Regions from separate parts of the Streptomyces sp. NPDC087420 genome, predicted to be linked through region 2. Evidence: riboswitches for the same ligand, from Rfam matches in the RefSeq annotation. Region 2 holds a riboswitch; each other region holds the start of a gene.
What was found. A riboswitch is a leader RNA that binds a small molecule or an ion and turns the genes downstream of it on or off. The one in region 2 is predicted to bind cobalamin.
Positions count from the first base shown of each region.

Region 1 (9,429 bases), on a different contig from region 2:
CGACGACCGGCAGGCGGGCGGCGCGGGCGATGCCCATGTTGACGATGTCGGTGCGGCGGAGGTTGATCTCGGCGGGGCTGCCGGCGCCTTCGCAGATCACGGCGTCGTACGTACGGCGCAGCTCGGCCAGGCACTCCAGTACGGTGCCCAGCAGCGCTTCCTGGCGGCCTCCGTGGTAGCCCCTGGCGCTCATCTCGCCGACCGGCCGTCCCATGAGGACCACTTGACTGCTCCGGTCGCCGCCCGGTTTCAGCAGTACGGGGTTCATCAGCGCGGTCGGCTCGACGCGGGCGGCCTGCGCCTGCATGGCCTGGGCCCGGCCGATCTCGGCGCCTTCGCGCGTCACGAACGAGTTGAGCGACATGTTCTGGCCCTTGAAGGGCGCGACTTTGACACCCTGCCGCACGAGCCACCGACAGACGCCCGCGGTGACGACACTCTTGCCCGCGTCGGAGGTGGTCCCGGCGATCAGCACCCCGCCCCCAAGCCCACCGCGCCTCACGACGGCCTCCCCACACCGGCACCGCCACCGGTGCCCACACCGCCACCGGCACCCGCTCCGGCAACGGCACCCGCACCGAAGCCCGCGCCGACGCCCCCGTCGGCCTTCGCCCTCGCTCCCGAAGCCGCCGCGTACGCGAACCGACCCGCCACGCACACCGCCAGCGCCAACCCGCTCACCCGCCGGGACAGCCGTACGGCCCGCTCGATGTCGGCGACTTCCACCGCCCGGCCGCCACCGTTCAGTACGGGGCGGTGCTCGACCCGGCCGCCGTAAGCAAGCGTTCCGCCCAGCCGTACGCCCAGCGCGCCCGCGAACGAGGTTTCCACCGGGCCCGCGTTGGGGCTCGGGTGCTTGCGCGCGTCGCGCCGTACCGCCCGCCACGCCCCGCGTGGGTTGCCACCCGCGACAACGGCCAGCGCGGCGGTCAGCCGGGCGCCGGGCCAGCCGGCCACGTCGTCCAGGCGGGCCGAGGCCCAGCCGAACCGGCGGTATTTCGGGGACTTGTGTCCCACCATCGCGTCCAGCGTGTTCACGGCCCGGAACCCGGCCAGCCCGGGGACCCCGGCCAGGGCGCCCCACACGAGCGCGCCCACCACCGCGTCGGAGGTGTTCTCGGCCACGGACTCCACGACGGCCCGCGCGATCTGCTGGGCGTCGAGGGACTGCGGGTCACGGCCGCACAGGTGCGGCAGCCGCTCCCGGGCCAGTTCGACGTTCCCGGCGCCGAGCGCCCGGCCGATGGCCCGCGCCTCGCGCGCCAGGGACGTACCGCCGACGACGGACCAGGTGGTCGCGGCCGTCAGCGCGACCGAGGCGACACCACGGCCCGCGAGCCCGGCAACTCCCGCCGCCCCGACCCCCGTACGCCCTCGCGCCCCGCGTCCCCGCACCCCGCGCCCCACCACCGCGCCCAGTCCGGCGGCCCCGCCCGCGCAGACCAGCGTGTGCAACGCGCCCCAGCCCCGGTGGTCCCGCCACAGCACGCGCTCCACGGCCCCCGCGGCCCGTCCGAACGCCGCGACCGGATGGCCCCGGCGAGGATCGCCCAGCAGTAGGTCGGCGAGCAGGCCGCCGACGGCCCCGTACGCGTGGATCCGCGCGGCGTCCCAGCCGGCCGACCGGGCCGGGTCCGCGCCCGCCCAGGCTCCGGCCCCGGAGGCAGCGGAAGCGGATGAGGAGGAAGCGACCGAAGCGGCAGAAGCGACCGAAGCGGCAGAAGAGACCGAAGCGGCAGAAGAGACCGAAGCGGCAGAAGTTGCGGCGCGGGCGGAAGCCCAAAGGTCGCGGCCAGGCATGGCGACGTGTCCTCACTCAGGGTCCGCGCCCCGGCTCGACGGAAACGCGGCGGCGAGAGTTCCTGGCTCCCGGGGACGTTTCCCCGAAGGGACACCGTGCCCGGTGACAGTGGCGGGACCGCGCCGGATTCGCACCGGCTTCCTCTGCTGCCGCCGTAATTGGCCCCGGCAGTCCACCACGCTGCGAGAACGCCCGTCAACCCGCCCTTGACCTGCGACGGGGCAGTGTGCGAAGCCCCACACGAAAGACCCGGGGGCCAGGCCCCCGGGTCTTTCGCCGTACGTACGGTCAGGCCACGATCAGGTAGATGCCGTACGCCACCGCCGCCGCGCACAGCGCGAAGCACGCGTAGGCGCCGGTGCGCGCCAGGGCCACGGAGCCACCTGCGGACCCCCCGGCCGACTCCGAGGCCGATTCCTGCTTGGCCAATGCCACGATGCCGAGGGTGAACAGGCCCACCAGACCGATGGTGGACACGAGGCTGACGCCGAACACGGAGCCGAGGGCTGCCCAGTCGATTTTCATGTGATCGCTTCCTTAGACCGTGGCGGTTCGCGCCGACTCGCCGGCGACGGCGGGCGGGGCGGGCAGGGCGACAGGCCCGGGGATGGTGGTCGTCAGACCGGCGGTAGCGACGTCCACGGACGCGATGTCCGCCACCGTCAGACCGGAAGCGGGGATGTCCACCCCCACGTTCACCGGCACCACGTCGGCCCCCGTCACGTTCGTGTGGTCCACCGGCCGGCGCCGCGACGCGAGCCAGATCGCACCGGAGACGGCGACGAGCAGGATCGCCACGACGGTGACGCCCCAGGTGCCGTGGCCGGTCAGGAACTCCGCCCCGGCGGCGACCAGACCCGCGGCGGGCAGGGTCAGCCCCCAGGCGATGAACATCCGGGTCGCGGTCGACCACCGGACGACCCCGCCCTTGCGGCCCAGCCCGGCGCCCATCACGGCACCGGAGCAGGACTGCGTGGTGGAGAGCGAGAAGCCGAGGTGCGAGGAGGCCAGGATGACCGTCGCGGCGCTGGTCTGGGCGGCGAAGCCCTGCTGCGGGCGCAGGTCGGTGAGGCCGGTGCCCATGGTCTTGATGATGCGCCAGCCACCGAGGTACGTGCCGAGCGCGATCGCCGTGCCCGCCGAGACGATGACCCACAGCGGCGGGTTGGAGCCGGGGGAGAGGACCCCGCCGGTGACCAGCGCCAGCGTGATGACGCCCATGGTCTTCTGCGCGTCGTTGGTGCCGTGGGCGAGGGAGACCAGGCCGGCGGAGGCGATCTGCCCGGCCCGGAAGCCCTTGGCCGTGGCCTTCTCGTCCGTACGGGCGCTGACGCGGTACGTCAGCCGGGTGGCGAGCATGGCCGCGAGCCCCGCGACGAGCGGGGCGGCGAGCGCCGGGATCAGGACCTTGGTGATGACGACGCCGCCGTTGACACCGGAGGTGCCGACGGACATCAGGGTGGCGCCGATGAGGCCGCCGAACAGGGCGTGGGAGGAGCTCGACGGGAGCCCCAGCAGCCACGTGAAGAGATTCCAGATGATCGCGCCGACCAGCGCCGCGAAGATCACTTCCGTACGGATGCCCGATTCGTTGATGAGTCCGCCGGAGATCGTCTTGGCGACCTCCACGGACAGGAACGCGCCGACGAGATTCAGGACGGCGGACATCGCCACCGCCGTCTTGGGCTTCAGGGCGCCGGTCGAGATGGTCGTCGCCATCGCGTTGGCGGTGTCGTGGAAACCGTTCGTGAAATCGAACACGAGAGCCGTCGCGATCACGATCGCGAGCAGCAGCGTGAAGTGTTCCATTTACCCAGGCAATCGTTCGACGTCGGTGGCCACGGTGAACGTAAGGATGCAGGGTGAACGGAAGGTTAACTAGGGAGGTACTCGGGGTGTCTCTCCTGAAGGGCTCTCCGGTCACCCTGATTTGTTGTCCGACCTGCCCTTTTTCCGCCCCGCCTGACAAGATCGTCATATGACGGATCATCTGACCGGACGGGCCGCGGAGCGCCCCGCCGAGGGGCATGGGGACGCGCGCGACCGGGCCTGGGCGGAGCTGGTGGCGACCGCGCGCAGGACCACCGCGGAAGGGCTCGTCGTGGGCACGTCGGGCAATGTCTCCGTACGGGTCGGGGACGAAGTCCTCGTCACCCCGAGCGGGGTGCCGTACGACCGTCTCACGGCCGGCGACCTGGTCGCCGTCGACCTCTCGGGACGCCAGGTCTCGGGCCGTCTCGGCCCGACGAGCGAGCTGCCGCTCCACCTGGAGATCTACCGCACCACGGACGCCTCCGCCGTGGTCCACACCCACGCCGTCCACGCCACCGCCGTCTCGACCCTCGTCACCGAACTGCCGCTGATCCACTACATGGCGGCGGCCCTCGGCGGCCCGGTGCGGGTGGCTCCCTACGCCACGTACGGCACGCCCGAACTGGCCGCGCACATGCTCGATGCCCTGCGCGACCGTACGGGCTGCCTGCTCCGGAACCACGGAACCGTCACCTACGGCGACTCCCTCGACCGGGCGTACGACCGCACGGCCCAGCTGGAGTGGATGTGCCGCGTCTGGCTCACGGCGTCCTCGGTCCCCGGCCGCACCCCGGCCCTGCTCTCCGAGGCCCAGGTCGCCGAGGTCGGCGAGAAGCTCAAGGGCTACGGCCAGAAGCCCTGAGGCCCGGAAGCCCTGAGGCTCTGAGGCCCGAAAGCCCTGAGGCCCGGAATCGCTGAGGCCCTGAGGCCCAAGAGCCGGGGCGACATCCCCGGCAGCCGCCACGTCCGCAGCCCTGACGGCCCACGCCCGGTGGCCGTCCGCCGCCGTCGTACCGACACTGAGGAGATGCGCCCGGCAACTGTGACGGCAGCGGCCGTCTCCACACTCATCGGTGTCGGCGCGGCCGCGGTGGCGGCCGGCCGGTACGCCAGCGATGCCGCGCTCAAGGCATCGCCCGGGCGCTCCCTGCCCGGCGACCCCTGGCTGACCGTGCACGCCACGGCCGCCGGACACGTCACCCTGACCCGCTGCCTCGCCTCCGTGCGGCCCGGGACGTACGGCCTTGAGGCGCCCGGCCTCCACGCGGTCGTCGGGCCCGTCCTCGACGGGGAGGCGCGCGACGCCGACACCGTCGTACGGCGGCTGGAGCGCGTCAGCCGGGGCACCCTCGCCCCCGGCGCGCGCGTGCGGCTCACCCCCCAGCTGTACAGCGGCGATCCCACCACGGCCCTCGGGATCGACCACAAGGACGTGCTGATCCCGGGTGAACTGGGCGCGCTGCCCGCGTGGTTCGTACCGGGGGACCGCGAGACCTGGGTGATCACCACCCACGGCCTGGGCACCACCCGCGAGCACCCGCTGAACCTCCTGCCGTTCCTCACCGGCCAGCAGTTCCCGGTGCTCGACCTCGCCTACCGGGGCGACGCGGGCGCGCCCCGCTCCCCGGACGGCCTCGGGCACCTCGGCGACTCCGAATGGCGCGATCTCGACGCGGCGATCCGCTACGCCGTCCGGTACGGCGCCGAGCGGGTGATCCTGTACGGCTGGTCCACCGGCGCCTCCATGGCGCTGCGCGCCGCGGCGGACTCCACGCTCACCGCGCGGATCTCCGGCCTGGTGCTGGACTCGCCGGTGCTCGACTGGGAGTCCACGCTGCGGGCGCTCGCCTCGGCCCGCCGGGTCCCGGCGGCGCTGATGCCGCTCGCCGTCAGGGCGGCCCAGGGGAGCACCGGACTGCACGGGAACCGGCTGCGCCAGGCCGCGGACCCCCGGAACCTGCGGGTCCCCACCCTGATCTTCCACGGCCCCGGCGACATCCTCACGCCGTGGGAACCCGCCCGCGCCCTCGCCGCCCACCGGCCGGAGCTGATCTTCCTTCACCCCGTGGCGCACGCCCCGCACGGCGCGATGTGGAACGCCGATCCCGAGGACTACGAGGAAACCCTCCGCCGCTTCCTCGTCCCCCTGATGTAGCGGACGCGGATGTGACGGACGCGGATGCAACGGATGCGGATGAGACGCGGATGGAGCGGACGCACCACCCCGCGAACCGCCCCCGCCGGGACTCCGGAAGCGCGCTTTCACCCCATCCGTACCACTCCGTTGAGCTCGTGTGAGGGGCTCCCTCCACCGGGTCAGGAGCGAGGGGAGAGGTTCCGTTTGGGCTTTCGGGCAGTCACCGGGAAGACTGCCCCCGTGACGTCCCGAAAGCCTGATGAGCAATTGGCGCGCAACTCCAGACTCCGACTTGTCACCCCGAGGCCGTTGACCACGGCACGACGGGCTGTGACCGACGGGCGCAGCCGCCCCGCACCCCGGCCGCCCGAGGGCACTCCGCCACCGGCGGAGCTGGCCCGCCAGGCGAGGGCCGTCCTCGCCGACGCCGTACGGATCGCCCGCTGGGCGGCCGCCGACCGTGACCCCGGAGCGGGTCATCTCGCCGCGCACACCCAGGAACGGGCCTCGGCCGCGCTGGACCTGACGGCGGAACAGGTCCGGGCGAGCTGGGACCGCGCCCGGCTGGCCGGACTGGTCGAGCTGCACGGCGGGACCGTGCGCCCCGGCTGGCGGCTCCAGGCCTGGGACCGCGACGACAGCGCCGTCCTGCGCGGCTGGGTGGCGCTCTTCGACGCCTGGTCGCTCGTCCACCCCGCCCCTGAGGACGTCGCCCCGGCGACCGTCGCCGAGGTGGTCGAGGCCGTCCCGCAGGTGCTCTCCCTGTTGCAGCTGTCCGCCGGCCCCGTGACCGCCCCGGCGCTGCTGGACCTGCTCCAGCAGCGCGTCGCGGAACTCCACGAGGAGCGCTGCGAGGTACCGGAGGTGCCGTACGGCCCCGACGGCGCGGAAGCGTCCGGCGCGCCCGCCCCGGCGGACGACGCGACGGAGCCGGCGGACGACGCGACGGAACCGGCCCCCGACGCCACGGACGCTCCGGAGGTCTCCGGCGCCACGGACGCACCGGACGGGTCCGACGTCCCCGCCGAGGTGCCGCTGCCTCCGCTCCTCGACTGGGCCCTGGAGGGCCTGGCCGCCGTCGGCGCGCTGACGCTGGGCAAGGGCCAGGCCACCCTCACCCCCCTCGGCAACTGGGCGGTCTGGGTCAAGCTGGAGCAGATCTGCGTCGCCGCCCAGAGCCCCGCGGGCAACATCGAGCAGCACGCCCAGGACATGCTCCGCGGCTGCGCCCGGCTCACCCCGGGACCGGCGCGCGCCGAATACCGCGCCTGGCTCGCCGCGCGCACCGTCGGGAGCGCCATCATCGAACTGCTCGCCGTCGCCCGCGGCGAGGACGCGCTGCTGCGCGGTCTCGCCTTCGAGGCGCTGCGGGTCGTCGGAGCGCCCGCCGAGCCGTCGGTGCGGGCCGCGGTGAACGACACGTCCCTGCGGCCGTACGCGCTCCTCTGGCTGGCGGAGTACGAGGGCGCCGACCCCGACGACGCCGCCGACGTCCTGACCCGTGAGGAGGCGACCTGGCTCTGGGTCGACACGGCGGCGGCCGTCGCCGACCACGGGGAGACCGACCTGCTGGTACGGCACCTGGAGTCCGCCGTGCAGGGCACGGTGCCCGCGCTGCTCAGGGAGGTCAGGGCCATCGGCCATCCCCGTACGGTCCAGGTCCTGGTCGCCCTCGCCGCCGCACACCCGGACCCGGCCCTCGCCAAGGCCGTGCGCCGGGCCGCGTTCCAGGTGCACACCGGGGGCGCGTGAGCCCCAGCCCGTCCGGACGGGCGGGAACGCCCCGCCCGTCCGGCGGGGCGCCCCCGCCCAGACAAAGCAGTTGCGTGGCCCCGGTAGACTGGTGGCTATGGCACTTCTCCTTGTGCATTAGCCGGCGTCGAAGACTCTCCTCCGCCTGCCCTCTTCCGCCGTCCATACCGCCTTGGAGTCTTTCCGTGATCACCGCAACCGGCGTAGAACTGCGCGCCGGCGCCCGCGTCCTCATCGAGTCCGCCTCGTTCCGTATCGCCAAGGGAGACCGCATCGGTCTTGTCGGGCGCAACGGGGCGGGCAAGACCACCCTCACCAAGTGCCTCGCCGGCGAGGGGATCCCGGCCGCCGGGTCCATCACCCGCTCCGGTGAGGTCGGCTACCTGCCGCAGGACCCCCGCACCGGCGACCTCGACGTCCTCGCCCGCGACCGCGTCCTGTCCGCCCGCGACCTCGACTCCGTCCTGAGGAAGATGCGGGAGAACGAGGAGCGGATGGCCAACGGCCAGGGCGCCACCCGCGAGAAGGCGATGAAGAAGTACGAGCGCCTGGAGACGGAGTTCCTCACCAAGGGCGGGTACGCCGCCGAGGCCGAGGCCGCCACCATCGCCGCCGCGCTGGGCCTGCCCGACCGGGTGCTCGGCCAGCCCCTCCACACCCTCTCCGGCGGTCAGCGCCGCCGGATCGAACTGGCCCGCATCCTCTTCTCCGACGCGGACACCCTGCTCCTCGACGAGCCCACGAACCACCTGGACGCCGACTCCGTCGTCTGGCTGCGCGACTATCTCAAGAGCTACCGCGGCGGCTTCATCGTGATCTCCCACGATGTCGAGCTGGTCGAGACGGTGGTCAACAAGGTCTTCTACCTCGACGCCAACCGCGCCCAGATCGACGTCTATAATATGGGCTGGAAGCTCTACCAGCAGCAGCGCGAGTCGGACGAGAAGCGCCGCAAGCGCGAGCGGGCCAACGCCGAGAAGAAGGCCGCGACCCTGAACTCGCAGGCCGACAAGATGCGCGCGAAGGCCACCAAGACCGTCGCCGCGCAGAACATGGCCCGCCGCGCCGAGCGGCTGCTGTCCGGTCTTGAGCAGGTGCGCCAGTCCGACAAGGTCGCCAAGCTCCGCTTCCCCGAGCCCGCGCCCTGCGGCAAGACCCCGCTGACGGCGGAGGGACTGTCCAAGTCGTACGGCTCGCTGGAGATCTTCACCGACGTCGACCTCGCCATCGACAAGGGCTCCCGGGTGGTCATCCTCGGCCTCAACGGCGCCGGCAAGACGACGCTGCTGCGGCTGCTGGCCGGGGTCGAGAAGCCGGACACCGGAGCGGTCACCCCGGGCCACGGTCTCAAGCTGGGCTACTACGCGCAGGAGCACGAGACCCTGGACCCGGAGCGCTCCGTCCTGGAGAACATGCGCTCCTCCGCGCCCGACCTGGACCTGGTCGAGGTCCGCAAGACGCTCGGTTCCTTCCTGTTCTCCGGGGACGACGTCGACAAGCCCGCCGGGGTGCTGTCCGGCGGGGAGAAGACCCGTCTCGCGCTGGCGACCCTGGTCGTCTCCGCCGCGAACGTGCTGCTCCTCGACGAGCCGACGAACAACCTCGACCCGGCCAGCCGCGAGGAGATCCTCGGGGCCCTCCGTACGTACAAGGGCGCCGTCATCCTCGTCACGCACGACGAGGGCGCGGTCCACGCGCTGGAGCCCGAGCGGATCATCCTGCTGCCCGACGGGGTCGAGGACCTCTGGGGCGCCGACTACGCGGATCTCGTGGCGCTCGCCTGAGTGCTCCCGTCCGCGCGGCGCGCGGCTCCCGTCCGGGGGGTCGCGCCCGGTGATCCACATCTGGTGATCCACTCCCGATGGATCATTCGGCTCAGCGGTGATCCTTCATCTGAGTGAGACGGTCTCGTACTCCGGCGCGTCGT
Region 1 covers NZ_JBIUXU010000023.1:50,548-59,976, reverse strand. The annotation lists gene ACIO1C_RS34425 (cobyric acid synthase) at 1-502, opposite strand, end outside; gene ACIO1C_RS34420 (cobalamin biosynthesis protein) at 499-1,599, opposite strand; cobalamin riboswitch at 1,837-1,985, opposite strand; gene ACIO1C_RS34415 (hypothetical protein) at 2,090-2,326, opposite strand; gene ACIO1C_RS34410 (anion permease) at 2,339-3,610, opposite strand; gene ACIO1C_RS34405 (class II aldolase/adducin family protein) at 3,780-4,475, shown strand; gene ACIO1C_RS34400 (alpha/beta hydrolase) at 4,641-5,768, shown strand; gene ACIO1C_RS34395 (hypothetical protein) at 5,991-7,502, shown strand; gene ACIO1C_RS34390 (ABC-F family ATP-binding cassette domain-containing protein) at 7,688-9,286, shown strand.
Region 1: linked by a shared signal. The riboswitch ahead of ACIO1C_RS34420 (cobalamin biosynthesis protein) and the one ahead of metE (5-methyltetrahydropteroyltriglutamate--homocysteine S-methyltransferase) in region 2 are both predicted to bind cobalamin.

Region 2 (9,429 bases):
GGCGTACCGCCGCGTGCTCCTCCACCTCGTCCAGGTAGAGGGCGGCGCGGGCCGCCGCGTCCGCGCGCTGCGCGGGAGGCACTCCGCGCAGCGCGCTCCGGCGCGACCCCCGGGTGAGCAGGTCCGGGGACAGGTCCGTCTCCGGGGACAGCAGGAAGGCGCGGGCCCGGTCCCGTACCCCGCGCCGCAGGGTGAGGTAGAAGCCCAGGGCGACCAGGAAGTTGAGGACCGCCTTGCCCGCGATGCCCGCGACGGACCCCAGGAACGGCGAGTCGAAGAACCAGTGCATGGCCATCGCCATCAGGAGGCAGAGCAGGGCCGCGAGGTGGCGCCGTGGCGCCGGCGGGGAACGGTGGGCGAGCAGGATGCCGACGCCGGTGCCCGCCACGGCCGTCATGGCCCAGTGCGAGCCGACCCCCGTGAGCACCACCCGGGTGGTGAAGGACTGGCCGACGGCGGCGCCCTCGTCGATCCCCCCGGCGATCACGAGGGAGTTCATCGCGAAGGTCCAGTTCTCCACGACCTGGAAGCCGAGTCCGGTGAAGGCGCCCAGGAAGAAGCCGTCCAGCGGCCCGCGGACCAGCCGCCGCGACCCGAGCGCGATCAGCAGCACACCGGACACCTTGAGGAGTTCCTCGTTCAGCGGAGCGGTGAGGGCCGCGCCCCAGCGCGAGCCGAAGTCGATTCCGGCGGTCTTGAACCAGACCCCCTGGAGTCCGGTGTTGGCCACGATGGCGCTGCCCGTCGCCGCCGTGCCGCCCCAGGCCACGGCGCTCCAGGCCCACGGCCGGGACGGCGGCCGGATGGGGCGCGCCTGTTCCAGGATCCCCACCCCGACGAGGACGGTGAGCAGCAGCAGCACGGCGGCCAGCACGGCGGAGCCGGGGAAGACCCGGACGAGGCCCGAGAAGTCGTAGAGGATCAGCGCCGCGCCGGCCGCGCAGAGAAAGGCCCACATCAGGCCCACGACCCTGCGCCCGGCGGACGCGCGGAGAGTGGTCGCCTTCTCCGGGGTCACAGGACGCCCCCGGGGAAGGCGACCTCGCGGGCCTGCGCGAGTCCGTCCGCCAGAGCGCCGGGGTCCGCGTCCGGCTCCGCCAGTACGGTGATCTCGACGGCGTAGTCCTGCCCCGGCGACACCCACACGGCGGCCCTGCCCGCGCGGCCGCCCCTGCGCAGCGTCCCGGTCGCGCCCGGCGCTCCCCCGGCGCTGGTGGCCCGGGCCGGCGCGCCCAGCGTGCTGTCGCTGTCCACAGCCGACTGGATCCTGCGCAGACCCGGCCACAGCTCTCCGGCGTCGGCGGTGGTGGTGACGGGGACGGCGACGTAGCTCGCGACGAAGTCGACACCGCCGCGCGAGAGGGCCAGGCCGCTGCCGGAATCGCTCCCCGCCTTGCTCAGCTGCCAGCCCTCGCCCACCACCCGCAGGACGAGTGTGTCGTCGCCCGGCCCCAGCACCAGCTCGGTGTTGTCCCGTACGGGCTCGTCGTCGTCGAGGGCGCCGTCGATCAGCGACCAGCCGACGGTCAGCGCGAGCACGACGCACAGGACCCCCGCGACGGCCCACCGCGTCGGCCGGGACGGCCGCGCGGGCGGGTGTCGTGTGACCGGTGCGTCGTCCATGCTCGGTGCCCGTACCCGTCGTCTCCTAGACCCGGGCTTCCCCCCGGGCGTCGTGCCGCAGGGGCGTGAGCTGCTGGATGTCGTAGCGCACGCGCAGCTCGTTGACGGCGTCGGGGTCCGGGGCGCCCTCCTGCTTGAGGATGTCGAGCAGCTCCTCGAAGTACCGCTCGTGGTCCGTGGGCGGGGACGACTGGAAGAACATGCGCGCGGGTCCGTCGCCGCGGTTGGCGAACGCGTGCGGACAGCCCGGCGGGACGACGATGACCGTGCCCGCCGTCGCCCGTACGACCGTGCGGCCCGACGCGGACTCCCAGTGCCGCCAGTCGTCGCTCAGCACCCGTGGTTCAAAGGCCAGCACGTCCAGCTCGCCGTCGAGGACGTAGAACAGCTCCTCGCTGTGCGCGTGCCGGTGGGCGCCCACGTCGAAGCCCGGCGGGACGACGACCTCGAAGCTGGAGGCGACCCGGGAGTGTTCGCCGGTGACCTTGAAGGTCACCTCCTGGGAGGCGGTACGGACGGTCGTGCCGCCTCCCGGCGGGACGACCAGGCCTTCGGGGCGCGCGAGCCCGGTCCGGCGGGTCAGTAGGGTCATGCGGTCCTCCGGGAGGAGACGGAAGGGATGGGCGGCAGGGAAGGGGAGGGACGGGTACGGGCGGACCGCTCACCAGAGGACGGGCAGCGCCTCGGGGCCGCGGATCAGTGCCTCGCGCCGCCGGCGCACCTCGTCGCGCGGCACGGCGAGCCGCAGCCGCGGCAGCCGCTCCAGCAGGCTCGCGATCATGATCCTGGACGCCGTCCGGGCGAGCGCCGGGCCGACGCAGTGGTGTGGTCCGTGCCCGAAGGCCAGATGCGGGGCGGGGTCCCGGTCGAAGTCGAGCCGGCCGGGATCGGTGAAGACGTCCGGGTCCCGGTTGGCGGTGAGGTACGAGGCGTAGACGGCCTCGCCGGCCCGGATCCGTACCCCGTGGACCGTCACGTCCTCGGTGGCGATCCGGGCGAGGCCGACGCCGTCGCGGTGCGGGACGAAGCGCAGCAGCTCCTCGACGGCCGCGGGCAGCAGCTCGGGCTCCGCGCGCAGCCGCGCCATGTGGTCGGGGTGGGTGAGCAGCGCGTAGAGCATGGTGGCGCTGTTGCTGGTGACCGCGTGGGCGCCGCCGATCTGGATGAGGACGGCGGTCGCGACCGCTTCTTCGAGGGTCAACTCGTCCGTCTCCACCGCCTCGGCCAGCACCGCCGCGAGGTCGTCGCCGCCGTTCGTACGCCGCCGGCCGATCAGGCCGGTGAAGTAGGCCCCGACCTCCGCCCTGGCGCGCTCGCTGTGGGCGCGGCTGTACGCCGATGTCAGGAGCGACTCCGTCCACTTCCCCATCAGGGGCCGGTCGTGCTCGGGCACGCCCGTGATCTCGCTGACCACGGCCAGGGGGAACGGCCCGTTGATCCGTGCCATCAGATCGGCGGGCGCGCCCGCGCGCAGCATGCCGTCGATGAGGTCGTCCATGGTCCGCCGGGCGCGCTCCTCGACGCGAGCGGTACCGCGGGAGGTGAACGCCTTGTCGACCGAGCGGCGCAGCCGGGTGTGGTCGGGCGGGTCGGCGAAACCCACGGCCGCGTCGAGCGTGACGAAGTGCGGGGTCGTCCGGGTGACGTCGCGGCCGGCGAGTGCCTGGCGGCTGAAGCGCGTGTCGTCGGTGACCAGCTTGACGTCTTCGTACCGGGTGATCAGCCAGGCGAACCCCTCGCCGTGGGGGAGCCTGATCCGGCTGACCGGGTCCTCGCGCAGCCGCTCGGCGAGGAAGGGGTCGAAGTCCAGCCCGGGCAGGTGGGGCACCGCCCAGAACCGGACCGGGTGTGAGTCCGCGTCCCGCTCCGCGTCCGGCTCCGCCTCCGCGACCGACGGCGCGGACTCGGGCTCGGGTTCCGCCTCCGGTTGCGCCTCCGGTTGCGCCTCCGTGTCGGCGGTGTCCCGCGTGTGGGCCGCCGTCTCCGGTGTGTTGGTGGTCATCTCAGCTCACCGGTTCCGTCGCGGGCGACTGCCGGTCGGTGTGGACCGGGGTGGCCAGGACGTGCCGTTCGGACAGCGCGGGGCCGGCGAGGGAGTCGGTGGACCAGCGGCCGAGGGCCATCTCGGCGGTGATGCCGGGCCCGAAGCCCGCGATGATCCCGCTGGCGCCGTCCTCGACACCGCCCTCGTCGAACAGCCTGCGCACCGCGTCGAGGACCACGGCGCTGGCGATGTTCCCGTACTCGGTGAGGGTGGCGCGGCTGAAGCGGAACGCCTCGGGCGGGACCTCCAGGAAGTGACTGAGGTCGTCCAGGATGCGTGGCCCGCCCGCGTGGATGATGTAGAAGTCGAGGGCCGCCGCGTCCCAGCCGTGCTGGACCGCCATCGCGCGGAGGGCGGGGGCGAGGGGTTCCATCGTGCCGGGCACCCGCTTGTCCAGCAGGAAGTGGAAGCCGGTCGCCCGGACGCTGTACGCGATCCAGTCGGTCGTGTCGGGTACGAGGTGCGAGCCGTTGCGTTCCAGCGCGATGCCGGTGCCGCCCTTGCCCCGGACGACGGCGGCGGCCACCGCGTCACCGAACAGGCCGTTGGAGAGCAGCGAGCCGACCCCGAGATCGGTCGGCTGGTAGCAGAGCGAGCAGAATTCGCAGGCCACGATGAGCACGTTGGCGTCGGGGTACGCCTGGCAGAAGTCGTGCGCCCGGTTGACGGCGGCGCCGCCCGCCGCGCAGCCGAGCTGGGCGATCGGCAACTGCCTGGTGTGACTGGGGAAGTCCATGGTGTTGATCAGCCAGGCGGTCAGCGACGGCATCATGAAGCCGGTGCAGGAGACATAGATGATCAGGTCGATGTCGGAGGCACGCAGCTCGGCGTGGTCCAGGGCGCGGTTCACCACCGCGGGCACCCGTGCCTTCGCCTCGGACTCGTACAGCCGGTTGCGGTCCTCGAAGCCGGGGTGCCTGAGGGTCTCCTCGATGGGCTGGACGAGGTGGCGCTTGGCCACACCGGTGTTCTCGATCAACCGGAGCGCGAGGGGAAGTTGCGGGTGGTCGGCGTGGAGCGACCGCGCCAGGGCGAGGGTGTCCTCCATGGTGATCACATGCTCGGGAACCGACACATCGGGCTTACACAGAGTGGCCACGACGCGCTCTCCTTCGTTCGTGTTCGCTGTGAACTGCGGCCCACACTCTGTGGTGGCCCACCACCCCGCAACCTGGGGAACTGCCGGAAACTGGCCCCTGGGAGGAGTGTCAGGGGAGCGAGGGGGCGGGACCCGAAGGACCGTCAGGGATCTTACCTATGACTACGGAAAGTAAGCGCGAAATGGGCGCATCGTCCGTTCGTGGGCGCGGCGCCCGGTCCCCGATCGCGCCGCTTAGGGCCTGTCCGGCGCCACCACCGGTCCGGCGACCGTGGGTCACGACCCGTCCACCGAACGGGGCGGAAGCCGAAAACCGGCCGTCCTGTACCGGTGACACCATGGGACTCGCGAGTCCCGGAGACCTCTCTCCGTCCCAAGGTTTCGGCGCGGGAGAGACATTCGGGGAGTCGTTGAGCCCTATAGTACGGGCTGGGCGGTTTGTTTTGTGCTGGTCAACCCGGCTGCGCGGAAGGGTCATTCATGGCAACACAGGAGCGCGCCATCAGGACGCGCATGGCGATTCTGGAGGCGGCCGGCGCGGTCTTCGACGAGTACGGCTACTCCTCCACGACCCTCACCATGGTTCTGGAGCGCGCTCAGGTCACCAAGGGCGCCCTGTACTTCCACTTCCAGTCGAAGGAAGCCCTGGCCCAGGCGGTCCTGGACGAGCAGGTGCAGCTCGGCACCGTGCCTTCGCAGCCCTGCAAGCTCCAGGAAGTCATCGACATCACCTTCGCGGTGGCCCACCGGCTCCTGGACAACGCGCTGCTCAGGGGAAGCGTCCGGCTCACCGTGGACCAGAGCGCTCCCCCGGGCGTCGACCACAGCGGCCCCTTCCGCCAGTGGCCCGTCCATCTGGTGTCCCTGATGGAAGAGGCACGCGCGCAGGGTGAGTTGCTCCCCAGCGTGCGCCCGCAGGACACGGTCGAACTGCTGGTCGGCGCGTTCGCCGGCATCCAGCTGATGTCCCGCGCGCTGACAAATCGCGAGGATCTCGGGCGGCGGATATCAATACTGTGGGGACACATCCTGCCCAGCATCGCGGTCCCGGGCCTGATGCCGAGCATCGACACCGCGCCCGACCGCGGGGCGCGGGTGACAGAGGCGATCATGGCGGCCTGATCCGGTGAGCGGGCCTTCCCGCCGTCCGGAATACGAAAGGGGCTCCCGGCGCTTCACATGAGGGCATAGGGTGACGTATGCAGTTGGTTCGCCCTGTCAGCCAGGCAGCGGCGTCGTAAGAGGGAACCCGGTGGGAATCCGGGACTGCCCCGCAGCGGTGAGTGGGAACGACCGCCGTCATCAGCACTGGATCCGGATCGGGTCTGGGAAGCGACGGCCAGTAGGTGTCTTGTCCGACGAGACGCGCCCACGAGTCCGAAGACCTGCCACTGCCCGCGCGCGAACACCGCGCACGGAGATCCCGGTGACCTCGTGGGCGGGTCGGCGTGCATGTCAGGCGGTCGCGCGTACCCGGACACCCGGGACGTGGCCCCTCCGACGTGTCGCTCCTTTCGCGCCCTCGACCGTCCCCGGGACGGCAGAGAACCGCTCGCGAAGGAGAGTTCTGTGACAGACAAGTCCGCAGCCGCGGCAGCACGGGCGACCGTGCACGGCTACCCCCGCCAGGGCCAGAACCGCGAACTGAAGAAGGCCGTCGAGGGCTACTGGAAAGGCACCGTCGGCGCCGACGCGTTGCGCGACACGGCCGCCGGACTGCGCCGTACGAACTGGCGGCGGCTCGCCGACGCCGGCGTCCACGAGGTGCCCACCGGTGACTTCTCGTACTACGACCACGTCCTCGACACCAGCGTCATGGTCGGCGCGATCCCCGCACGCCACCGCGCCGCCGTCGCGGCGGACGCCCTCGACGGGTATTTCGCGATGGCGCGCGGCACGCAGGAGGTCGCGCCGCTGGAGATGACCAAGTGGTTCGACACGAACTACCACTACCTCGTCCCCGAGCTGGGCCCCGAGACCGTGTTCACCGCCGATTCCACCAAGCCGGTCGCCGAGCTGGGGGAAGCCCTCGCGCTGGGCCTCACGGCGCGCCCCGTGCTCGTGGGCCCGGTCACCTATCTGCTGCTGGCCAAGCCCGCCCCCGGTGTCGCCCCGGACTTCGAGCCGCTGACGCTGCTCGACCGGCTGCTTCCGGTGTACGCGGAGGTCCTGGCCGACCTGCGCGCCGCCGGCGCCGAGTGGGCGCAGCTCGACGAACCCGCGCTGGTCGAGGACAGGACCCCGGCCGAGCTGGAGGCCACAACCCGCGCCTACCGGGGCCTCGGCGCGCTGACCGACCGGCCGAAACTGCTGGTCGCCTCCTACTTCGACCGGCTCGGCGACGCCCTGCCCGTCCTCGCCGGGGCGCCCGTCGAGGGGCTCGCCCTCGACTTCACGGGACCGGCCGCCGCCAACCTCGACGCCCTCGCGGCCGTCGGCGGGCTGCCCGGCAAGCGCCTGGTCGCGGGCGTCGTCAACGGCCGCAACATCTGGATCAACGACTTCGAGAAGTCCCTGTCGGTCCTCGGTACGCTCCTCGGGCTCGCCGACCGCGTCGATGTGTCCTCCTCCTGCTCGCTCCTGCACGTCCCGCTCGACGTCACGGCCGAGCGGGACATCGATCCGGAGATCCTCCGCTGGCTCGCCTTCGCGCGCCAGAAGACCGAGGAGATCGTCACGCTGGCCCGCGGTCTCGCGCGGGGCACCGACACGATCGCCGCCGAACTGGCCGCGAACCGGGCCGACCTGGCCTCCCGCGCGGGGTCAGCTCTCACCAACGACCCGGTGGTACGGGCCCGCGCGACGGCCGTCACCGACGCGGACGGGCGCCGCGCCGCGCCGTACCCGGAGCGGGCGACGGCCCAGCGTGCGCACCTCGGGCTGCCGTTGCTGCCGACCACCACCATCGGCTCGTTCCCGCAGACGAACGAACTGCGCACCGCACGCGCCGATCTGCGCGCGGGACGCATCGACACCGCCGGGTACGACGAGCGCATCGAGGCCGAGATCCGGGAGGTCCTCTCCTTCCAGGAGAAGGCCGGCCTCGACGTGCTGGTGCACGGCGAGCCCGAACGCAACGACATGGTCCAGTACTTCGCCGAACAGCTCACCGGCTATCTCGCGACCCGGCAGGGGTGGGTGCAGTCGTACGGCACCCGTTACGTCCGCCCGCCGGTCCTGGCCGGGGACATCTCGCGTCCCGAGCCGATGACCGTGCGCTGGACCACGTACGCCCAGTCGGTGACCGACCGGCCCGTCAAGGGCATGCTCACCGGTCCCGTCACCATGCTGGCCTGGTCCTTCGTCCGTGACGACCAGCCGCTCGGCGACACCGCCCGGCAGGTCGCCCTCGCGCTGCGCGACGAGGTGAACGACCTGGAGGCGGCCGGGACTTCGGTCATCCAGGTGGACGAGCCCGCCCTGCGCGAGACGCTGCCGCTGCGCGCGGACGACCGGCCGGCGTATCTCGACTGGGCGACCGAGGCTTTCCGTATCACCACCAGCGGTGTCCGTCCGGCCACCCAGGTCCACACGCACATGTGCTACGCGGAGTTCGGCGACATCGTCCAGGCCATCAAGGACCTGGACGCGGACGTGATCAGCCTGGAGGCGGCGCGGTCGCACATGCAGGTCGCCGACGAACTGGCGGCGGCCGGCTATCCGCGCGAGGTGGGCCCCGGGGTCTACGACATCCACTCCCCCCGCGTGCCCTCCGCCCACGAGGCGGTGACCCTGCTGCGCAAGGGACTTGAGGCGGTGCCGGCGGAGCGGCTGTGGGTGAACCCGGACTGCGGGCTGAAGACCCGCGGCTGGACCGAGGTGCGCGCCTCGCTGGAGAACCTGGTCGAGGCCGCCCGTGAGGTACGGGGCACCCTTCCCACCAGCGCTTCCTGACGCGACCCGGGGCCGGCCGGCCCCGGAAACGAACGACCCGGCGGCGGCCGGGGCGGACAGACCGGATGTTTCCTGACATCCGGCCAACTGTTCCGCCCCGGCCGCCGTCAGGCGCTGTGGCGGTCCAGGTCCGCAGACGGTACGGTCGCGTGGACATGACGACGGTGTGACGGAAGTCCGGTGAGAATCCGGCACGGTCGCGCCACTGTGTACCCGTACCTCTGCGGGAAGTCAGACCCGGCACCTTCGTCTCAGGCACCACGATCGGGACGCGTGTTCCCCAGGAGGTTCGGCCATGGCACACTCCGCTGCCCCCGCGACAGCCGCAACACCGGCTCTCACTCCCCTCTCGCTCAAGGAGATAGCCCCGTGGGCGCTCTTCTTCGGCGTGCTGATGCTCGTCCTGCTCTACTTCGTCGGCGCGGAACAGGGCGCCCTGTCGGTCATCTCCGGTGAGAGCGTGCACGAATGGGTCCACGACGGACGCCATCTGCTCGGTTTCCCCTGCCACTGACCGGCCGGGAGACCCCTTCTCATGAACTCCGTATCTGTCCGCGCCCTGCTCGTGCGCGGCATGCTCGCCGGCCTCGCGGCCGGTGTGCTCGCCCTCGTTGTCGCCTATCTGCTCGGTGAGCCCTCCGTGGACGCGGCCATCGCGTTCGAGGAGGCGCACAGCCACGAGCACGGCGGCGAGGAACTCGTCAGCCGTTCCCTCCAGTCCACCGCGGGCCTCGCCACCGGTGTGCTGATCTTCGGCATCGCGGTCGGG
Region 2 covers NZ_JBIUXU010000001.1:792,525-801,953, reverse strand. The annotation lists gene ACIO1C_RS03415 (PrsW family intramembrane metalloprotease) at 1-1,018, opposite strand, end outside; gene ACIO1C_RS03410 (hypothetical protein) at 1,015-1,623, opposite strand; gene ACIO1C_RS03405 (cupin domain-containing protein) at 1,649-2,215, opposite strand; gene ACIO1C_RS03400 (cytochrome P450) at 2,285-3,625, opposite strand; gene ACIO1C_RS03395 (type III polyketide synthase) at 3,627-4,766, opposite strand; gene ACIO1C_RS03390 (ScbR family autoregulator-binding transcription factor) at 5,247-5,888, shown strand; cobalamin riboswitch at 5,956-6,174, shown strand; gene metE (5-methyltetrahydropteroyltriglutamate--homocysteine S-methyltransferase) at 6,336-8,660, shown strand; gene ACIO1C_RS03380 (CbtB-domain containing protein) at 8,956-9,174, shown strand; gene ACIO1C_RS03375 (CbtA family protein) at 9,196-9,429, shown strand, end outside.

Region 3 (9,429 bases), on a different contig from region 2:
GCAGCACCATGACGAAGTAGATCGCCGTCAGGGTGCCGAGGCTGTTGAGGTAGTCGCCGTCACGGGCGATCATGTAGACCACGATGACCATGACTTCCCACGGTGCCATCTGGGCCATCATGACGCCGAGCACCAGGCCCTTGCGCCCGCGGAATTTCATCCGTGCGATGGCGAAGGCGGCGGCCAGGGCGACGACCAGCGAGATGAGCACCGCGCCGATCGTGACGATCAGGCTGTTCGTGACGTACGTCCAGAACAGGTCGACGCCGGTCGCCTTGGTGTAGTTCTCGAAGGTCGGGGTGAAGACGAAGACCGGGTCCTTGGTGAGGATCTGGCTCTGCGGCTTCAGCGAGGACGCGAACATCCAGTAGACCGGGAAGATCAGGACCAGGGCGATGAGGAGCGCGCCGACGTTCTTGGCGATCGCGCCGGGCCGCACGGGCTTCTTGTTGCGGACCGCGGGGGCGGCGGGGACCGCGTCGGCGGGCGGCTTGGTGAGGGTGGTGCTCACTGCTCCTCCTCCTGCTTCAGGATCAGGCGGAAGTAGAAGGACATGATGGCGATCAGCATCACGATGGTCAGTACGGAGATCGCGGCGGCGAGGCCGTAGCGGAACAGGCCCTGGCCGGTGATGTACGCGTACACGGGGAGGGTCTCGGACGCGTGGTCCGGGCCGCCCTGGTTCATCGCGTACACCTGCGCGAATGCCTTGAAGACCCAGATGATCTCCAGGAACGTGGTGATCATGAAGAAGGGCCTGAGGTTCGGGAAGACCACCGACCAGAAGGTGCGCCAGCCGTTCGCGCCGTCCATCTTCGCGGCCTCGTACAGCTCGCTGCCGATGGTGGTGAGACCGGCGTACATGTTGAGCGCGACAAAGGGGATCGAGCCCCAGACGATCAGCAGCGTGACGATGACGAGGGTGGAGAAGCCGGTCTCGAACCAGTTGTGCTGTTCGTAGCCGGAGAATCCGAGGGTACGGAGCACCCAGTTCGCGACGCCGAACTGCTCGTCGAAGAGCCACCGGAAGACGGTCACGGAGGCGACGATGGGCATGGCCCAGGCGAGCATGAGCGCGAGCGAGAGGACCAGGCGCATCTTGGTGCCGAGGCGGTTGAGCAGCACGCCGATCAGCGATCCGAGGAGCATGATCAGGACGACGTTGGCGACCGTGAAGACGAGGCTCCGGACGACGACGGTCCAGAAGTCCGGGTCCTTGAGCAGCTCCGTGTAGTTGTCGAAGCCGACCCATTCGGGGAGCCGGGTGATCAGTTCCTTCCTGTTGACCTGCTGGAAGGAGAGGATCACGTTCTTGACGAGCGGATAGAGGAGCAGCACCGCCATCGAGAGGACCGCGGGGGCGATCAGCAGGTACGGCACCAGCCCGCCGAGCCGGGAGCGTCTACCGCGTGGAGGGGTGTGGATTTCCTGGGATCCGGTGGGGGGAGGCGGAGTCGTCGACTCCCCTGCCGCCCTTCCGGGCGCGTCCTCGGGTGCGGCGGTCACCGCTCCCTGGGAGTGCACGGTCATGGTCTTTCCTCGCGGTTCTGGGGCTCCCGCGCCCGCCGGGCGCGACCCGTGGACGACGGGCCGCTGTGCACGAACAAAACCCGGTGGCGCGGCCGGTGCAGAACACCGCCCGCACCACCGGGTGGTGACGACTACTGCTGGTTGAGGCGCTCGTTGATGACCTTGTCGGCCGCTTCGCCGGCCTTCTTCGGGTCCTCACCGTTCAGGACCTTCGTCATGAAGTCCTTGATCGGGTTGGGCGCGGTCTCGACGTTCGCCCAGCCCGGGGTGACCGGGGTGATCTTGCCGACGGGCGCCGACTTGGCCATGGCCTCGGCGAACGAGGCCGCGGGGGGCGCGAACTGCGACGCGTCGTTGTTCGGCAGCAGGGCGCCGCCGGTGGCCTCCGCGTACTTGGCCATCTGGTCCTTGCCCGCGGCGAGGGCCAGCCACTCCTTGGCGAGGTCCTTGTTCGGGGAGCGCTCGGCCACCGCGAGGTTGGAGCCGCCGAAGAAGACGGAGCCCGGCTTGTCGGCGGTCTTGCCCGGGATCGGGAAGTAGCCGAAGTCGGCGGTCTTGCCGGCCTTCTTGATGGCGTCGATCGCGCCGCCGGCCTCCCAGCCGAGGCCGATCCAGGACGCGACGTCACCCTTGGGCACGACGTCGGTGGACTGCTGAGGGGTCGCCTCGTCCTTGTCCTTGGGGCCGGTGGAGAAGGACTGGAGTTCCTTGTAGAAGTTGATGGCGGCCGTGGCCTCGGGGGAGGCCAGGTTGCCCTTCCACTGGTCGCCGTCCTTGACCGCGAGGTCGCTGCCCTCGTCCCAGACGAAGCCGGAGTACACGTACCAGCTCTGGCCGGGCAGGTAGATCGGCTGGACCTTCTTGTCCGACGCCTGGATCTTCTTGAGGCCGGCGATCCACTCGTCACGCGTGGTCGGCGGGGTCACCTTGGCCTTCTTGAAGATGGCCTTGTCGTAGACGACGACGCGGCTGGCGGCGTACCAAGGGGCGGAGTACAGCTTTCCGTCCAGCTCGGTGGAGGCCAGCATGCCCTTGTTCCAGCCGTCGTAGCCGAGCGCCGCCTTGTCACCGGTGAGGTCCGCGAGACCGCCGGTGACCGCGTAGCCCGCGGTCTGGGTGTTGCCGAGTTCGAGGACGTCCGGCGGGGTGTCCTCGGAGAGGGCCGTGGTGACCTTCTCCTGGATGCCGTTCCACTGCTGGATCTCGACCTTGACCTTGACGCCCTTGTGGGCCGCCTCGAACTCCTTGTTGACACCCTTGATCCAGGCGTCGGGGGCGGAGCCGTCCATGACCCAGACGGTCAGGTTCTTGCTGCCGCCGGCCTTTGTGTCGCTACCTTTGTCGTCGTCCGAACCACATGCGGCGATGCTGACCATCATGCCCGCGACACCTATCGCCGCGACGAGCTTGCGCTTCACGCCACCCTCCTCAGGGATGCCTGCAACTGCTGCCCACCGCGAAGCCATACGACTAGTAGTGACTGTGGGGTCGGGGGCTTGGCCTTAAATGGTTTAGACCAGTACCGGGAGCTTGGCCTAGACCTTTGGGGGTGTCAAGGGTGTATAAGAAGGACAGTCGCGTCCGTTATCGGACCGACACCTGAGGAGGGGCGACGACCCGTGAGCGGTCCGTGCCACCATGTGAGCCGCGACAGACGGAGGAGCCGGTGACGGCAGCAGCACAGTCGGGAAGGCAGGCCATGGCCACGGACGGGAGCGGTACGGAGTCCGAGGGTACGGCTCCCGTACGCACGGCGCGCGTGCCCAAGTACTACCGTCTCAAGCGGCACTTGCTCGATATGACGGGGACGCTGCCCCCCGGCACACCGGTTCCGCCAGAGCGTACTCTCGCCGCCGAGTTCGACACGTCGAGAACGACGGTTCGGCAGGCACTCCAGGAACTGGTCGTCGAGGGACGGCTCGAACGCATCCAGGGCAAGGGCACGTTCGTGGCCAAGCCCAAGGTCTCGCAGGCCCTCCAGCTCACCTCCTACACGGAGGACATGAGGGCCCAAGGACTGGAACCCACATCCCAGTTGCTGGACATCGGGTACGTCACGGCGGACGACACGCTCGCCGGGCTGCTCGACATCACCGCAGGCGGGCGGGTGCTGCGGATCGAACGGCTGCGGCTCGCCAGCGGGGAGCCGATGGCGATCGAGACCACGCACCTGTCGGCGAAACGCTTCCCCGCGCTGCGCCGCTCGCTCGTCAAGTACACGTCGCTCTACACGGCGTTGGCGGAGGTGTACGACGTGCGCCTCGCCGAGGCCGAGGAGACGATCGAGACCTCGCTCGCCACCCCGCGGGAGGCCGGGCTGCTGGGCACCGACGTCGGGCTGCCGATGCTGATGCTGTCGCGCCACTCGATCGACGGGAACGGCGAACCGGTGGAGTGGGTACGGTCGGTGTACCGCGGCGATCGTTACAAGTTCGTGGCGAGATTGCGCAGGCCGACCGACTGACCGACCGACTGACCGACTGACCGACCGGTCGCGGTCTTCCCTCGGCCGGGGCCGTCCCCTAGATTTCCTGCGCGTTGCGAAAGCGATCAGTCACACGGCGAGCAGTGAGGGGACGGAGCCGCGCATGTCAGAAGCACCTCCAGCAGCACCTTCAGAAGCACCTGAGGAGAACCCTCCACCGACGGTCACACCCGCACGTGTGATCATCGCCTTCTGCCTGATCGCGCCCTTCGTGGCGCTGCTCTGGGTGGGTTCGTACGCGAAGACCGAACCGACGTACATCGGGATCCCGTTCTTCTACTGGTACCAGATGCTCTGGGTCGTCGTGTCGGCCGTGCTGACGATGATCGCCCACCAGCTGTGGAAGCGCGACCAGCGCTCCCGTACGGGGTCCCGCGCGGGAGGTGCGTCGCGATGAACGACGGTGTGAACGGCGTCGCCCTCGGCGTCTTCATCTTCTTCTTCCTGGCCGTCACGGTCATGGGGTTCCTCGCGGCGCGCTGGCGCCGCGCGGAGAACGAGCAGAGCCTCGACGAATGGGGCCTGGGCGGGCGGTCGTTCGGGACGTGGGTCACCTGGTTCCTGCTCGGCGGTGACCTCTACACGGCGTACACCTTCGTGGCCGTGCCGGCGGCGATCTACGCGGCGGGCGCGGCGGGCTTCTTCGCCGTGCCGTACACGATCCTCGTCTATCCGCTGATCTTCACCTTCCTCCCCCGGCTCTGGTCGGTGTCGCACAAGCACGGGTACGTGACCACCTCGGACTTCGTCCGGGGCCGGTTCGGCTCGAAGGGCCTGTCGCTGGCGGTCGCCGTCACCGGCATCCTCGCGACGATGCCGTACATCGCGCTGCAACTGGTCGGCATCCAGGCGGTGCTGGACGTGATGGGCGTCGGCGGCGGCGAGGACACGAACTGGTTCGTGAAGGACCTGCCGCTGCTGATCGCGTTCGCGGTGCTCGCCGCGTACACGTACTCCTCGGGTCTGCGGGCGCCCGCGCTGATCGCGTTCGTGAAGGACACCCTGATCTATCTGGTGATCATCGTGGCCATCATCTACATCCCGATCAAACTGGGCGGCTTCGACGACATCTTCGCGAAGGCGGGCGACGCGTTCGCGCAGAAGAACCCGGCGACCGGGGCGCCACGCGGCGCGCTCGCGCCGGGCGAGGCCCAGCAGTGGGGCTACGCGACGCTGGCGCTCGGCTCGGCGCTCGCGCTCTTCATGTATCCGCACTCGGTCACGGCGACGCTCTCCAGCCGCAGCCGTGAGGTGATCCGGCGCAACACCACGATCCTGCCGCTGTATTCGCTGATGCTGGGCCTGCTGGCGCTGCTCGGCTTCATGGCGATCGCCGCCGGGGTGAAGGTCGACAACGGGCAGCTGGCGATCCCGCAGCTCTTCGAGAACATGTTCCCCGACTGGTTCGCCGGGGTGGCCTTCGCGGCGATCGGCATCGGGGCGCTGGTGCCGGCCGCGATCATGTCGATCGCGGCGGCGAATCTCTTCACCCGCAACATCTACAAGGACTTCATCAAACCGGACGCGACCCCGGCGCAGGAGACGAAGGTCTCCAAGATGGTGTCGCTGCTGGTGAAGGTGGGGGCGCTGGCCTTCGTCCTGACGATGGACAAGACGGTCGCGATCAACTTCCAGCTGCTGGGCGGGATCTGGATCCTCCAGACGATGCCGGCGCTGGTCGGGGGCCTCTTCACCCGCTGGTTCCACCGCTGGGCCCTGCTCACGGGTTGGGCGGTGGGCATGCTGTACGGCACGATCGCGGCGTACGGCGTGGCGAGCCCGACGCAGGCGCACTTCGGCGGCTCCTCGAAGGAGATCCCCGGAATCGGCGAGATCGGCTACATCGGCCTGACGGCGTTCGTGCTGAACCTCGTGGTGAGCGTGGTCCTGACCTTCGTCCTGAAGGCGGCCAAGGCCCCGGAGGGCGTGGACGAGACCAGCCCGTCGGACTACACGGCGGACATCGGCGACCCCGGCGTGAAGAAGGACCTCCCCCTGGCTCCGGCGGACCCGGACCCGGTGCGCTGAGGGGCTGCGGGAACGCATGACACACGACGGGCCGCCGGAACCATCCGGCGGCCCGTCCGTCGTCAGCGCACCCATTCCTTGAGCTGCTCGGTCTCCAGGGTGATCCCCACGGGGTCAGGGAGCCTGACGTCCTTGCCGAACGGCACGGTGTGGGTGTTCTCGTACCTAGCGCCATCAGGCTCGCTGTAAACGGTCACTACGCAGCTGTCCCTGTCGATCAGCAGATAGACCGGGATGCCGGTCTGGGCGTACGCACGCGGCTTCTGCACGCGGTCCCGCTCGTCGGTGTCGGAGTCGTACGAAGTGACTTCGACGGCCATGAGGACGGGGGTGGGGTCGGCCCATTCTCCTTGGCCTGCGAAGACGCGGCTGGGGGCCAGCACACCGTCCGGGCGTGCCCTCCCGCTTCGGTACTCCTGTACCTGGAGCCCGCGATCGGGGTAGAGCCACAGCTCGGGCCGGGACTGCATGCAGATACGCGTCAGCCATTCGACGATGGTGTCGTGGTCCCCGTCCGGCACAACCCTGCTCCTGATCTTCCCGTCGATGAGTTCCAGCCGGATGCCCTCTATCGTCCGGGCCAGTATCCGGGTGGCTTCGTCGAACTCCTCGGGAAGGATCTGGGTCGTGTAATCAGGGGCTGTCATGACGCACCTCCTTGTCCCAACGACGATAGCGGAGAGGTCCGACACAGGCGGGCGAAGTGGGGCGCGACACAACATCTAGGGGGTGCTTCACCGTGCGCCCCCCAGATGTATGCTCAACCTCGTTGTCGACGCAGGGGAATCCGGTGTGAATCCGGAACTGTCCCGCAACGGTCTGCTGTGGTGTGCTTTGTCATACCCGTGAGTCCGAATACCTGCCGGCGACGCGTCCGGCTCGACCGAACCGGATGCCAGGACGTCCGGGCCCCGAGGCTGGGCCGGAGACGCCGTGGTTCGTGCTGCCCGGAGACGGGCCGTGCCGGATCCACGCGCCCCCGCTTCCCCGCCGACGGCCCAGAGCCGAGCGAGGGAGAGCACCACGTGACCATCGCGCCAGCCGATCCGGCTTCAGGCATCTCCGAGGTCTCCGCGCAGGAGACCGACGGACCCGGGACCGCGTTGTTGCGGCTCCTGACCGACCTGACCGCCGATCTGCCCGACACCGACCCCGGACGCGTCGCCGGCGCCGCGCTGCGCGGCCGCAACGCCCGGTCGGACGAGGCCGAGCTGCGCGAGCTCGCCACCGAGGCGGCCGCGGGGCTCATCTCCGAGGACCCGGCCTACTCCCGGCTCGCCGCCCGGCTGCTCACCCGTACCATCGCCGAAGAGGCCGCGAGCCAGGGCGCCGTGGCGTTCTCCGCGTCCGTCGCGGTGGGGCACCGCGAGGGCCTGATCGCGGACCGTACGGCCGACTTCGTCGCGCTGCACGCCGACTTCCTGGACGCGCTGATCGACCCGGACGCCGACGACCGCTTCGGCTACTTCGGGCTCCGTACCCTCTTCAGCCGGTACCTGCTCCGCCACCCGATCACCCGCAAGGTCGTCGAGACCCCCCAGCACTTCATGCTGCGCGTCGGCGCCGGTCTCGCCGAGGACACCGGCGTCCGCGCGCTGGAGGAGGTCGCCTCCCTCTACCGCCTGATGAGCCGCCTGGACTACCTCCCGTCCTCTCCGACGCTCTTCAACTCCGGTACGCGCCACCCGCAGATGTCCTCCTGCTACCTGCTGGACTCCCCGCTGGACGAGCTGGACTCGATCTACGACCGCTACCACCAGGTCGCGCGCCTGTCGAAGCACGCGGGCGGCATCGGCCTCTCGTACTCCCGCATCCGCTCGCGCGGCTCGCTGATCCGCGGCACGAACGGGCACTCGAACGGCATCGTCCCGTTCCTGCGGACCCTGGACTCCTCGGTCGCGGCGGTCAACCAGGGCGGCCGGCGCAAGGGCGCGGCCTGTGTCTACCTGGAGACCTGGCACGCGGACCTGGAGGAGTTCCTGGAGCTGCGCGACAACACCGGTGAGGAGGCCCGCCGTACGCACAACCTGAACCTCGCCCACTGGATCCCGGACGAGTTCATGCGCCGCGTCGAGGCGGACGGCGAGTGGTCGCTGTTCTCCCCCGCCGACGTGCCGGAGTTCGTGGACCTGTGGGGCGACGAGTTCGACGCCGCGTACCGCGGGGCGGAGGCCGCCGGCCTGGCCCGGAAGACCATCCCGGCCCGTGAGCTGTACGGCCGCATGATGCGTACGCTCGCCCAGACCGGCAACGGCTGGATGACCTTCAAGGACGCGTCGAACCGTACGGCCAACCAGACCGCCCTGCCCGGCAAGGTCGTCCACTCCTCCAACCTCTGCACGGAGATCCTGGAGGTCACGGACGACGGCGAGACCGCCGTCTGCAACCTCGGCTCGGTCAACCTCGGCGCCTTCGTGCTCGATTCGGGCGAGATCGACTGGGAGCGGCTGGACGAGACCGTCCGTACGGCCGTCACCTTCCTCGACCGGGTCGTGGACATCAACTTCTACCCGACCGAGCAGGCCGGCCGCTCCAATGCCAAGTGGCGTCCGGTGGGCCTGGGCGCGATGGGCCTCCAGGACGTCTTCTTCAAGAAGCGCCTGCCGTTCGACTCCGCCGAGGCCGCCGCGCTCTCCACGAAGATCGCCGAGCGGATCATGCTGGCCGCGTACGAGGCGTCCTGCGCGCTCGCCGAGCGCAACGGCCCGCTCCCGGCGTGGTCGGAGACCCGTACCGCCGCCGGCGTGCTGCACCCCGACCACTACGACGTCGAGCTGAACTGGCCGGAGCGCTGGGACGCGCTGCGCGCCCGCGTCGCGAAGAGCGGCATGCGCAACTCCCTGCTCCTCGCGATCGCGCCGACGGCGACCATCGCCTCGATCGCGGGCGTGTACGAGTGCATCGAGCCGCAGGTCTCCAACCTCTTCAAGCGCGAGACGCTGTCGGGCGAGTTCCTCCAGGTCAACTCGTACCTGGTCCAGGAGCTCAAGGACCTGGGCGTCTGGGACGCGCAGACCCGTGAGGCGCTGCGCGAGTCCAGCGGCTCGGTGGCCGGCTTCACCTGGATCCCGGCGGAGGTGCGCGAGCTCTACCGCACCGCGTGGGAGATCCCGCAGCGCGGTCTGATCGACATGGCGGCGGCCCGTACGCCGTTCCTCGACCAGAGCCAGTCGCTGAACCTGTTCCTGGAGACGCCGACCATCGGGAAGCTCAGCTCGATGTACGCGTACGCCTGGAAGAAGGGCCTCAAGACCACGTACTACCTGCGCTCGCGCCCCGCGACGCGCATCGCCCGCGCGGCGGGGAGCGCCCAGGCGGCGGCCACCGTGCCCGCGCCCGCCGGCGCGGCCGCCACCACCATCCCGCTCCAGCAGGCGTCCCCGGCC
Region 3 covers NZ_JBIUXU010000011.1:259,581-269,009, forward strand. The annotation lists gene ACIO1C_RS24185 (carbohydrate ABC transporter permease) at 1-439, opposite strand, end outside; gene ACIO1C_RS24190 (carbohydrate ABC transporter permease) at 508-1,530, opposite strand; gene ACIO1C_RS24195 (extracellular solute-binding protein) at 1,662-2,948, opposite strand; gene ACIO1C_RS24200 (GntR family transcriptional regulator) at 3,230-3,994, shown strand; gene ACIO1C_RS24205 (DUF3311 domain-containing protein) at 4,119-4,412, shown strand; gene mctP (monocarboxylate uptake permease MctP) at 4,409-6,043, shown strand; gene ACIO1C_RS24215 (Uma2 family endonuclease) at 6,106-6,690, opposite strand; cobalamin riboswitch at 6,793-6,925, shown strand; gene ACIO1C_RS24220 (ribonucleoside-diphosphate reductase subunit alpha) at 7,069-9,429, shown strand, end outside.
Region 3: linked by a shared signal. The riboswitch ahead of ACIO1C_RS24220 (ribonucleoside-diphosphate reductase subunit alpha) and the one ahead of metE (5-methyltetrahydropteroyltriglutamate--homocysteine S-methyltransferase) in region 2 are both predicted to bind cobalamin.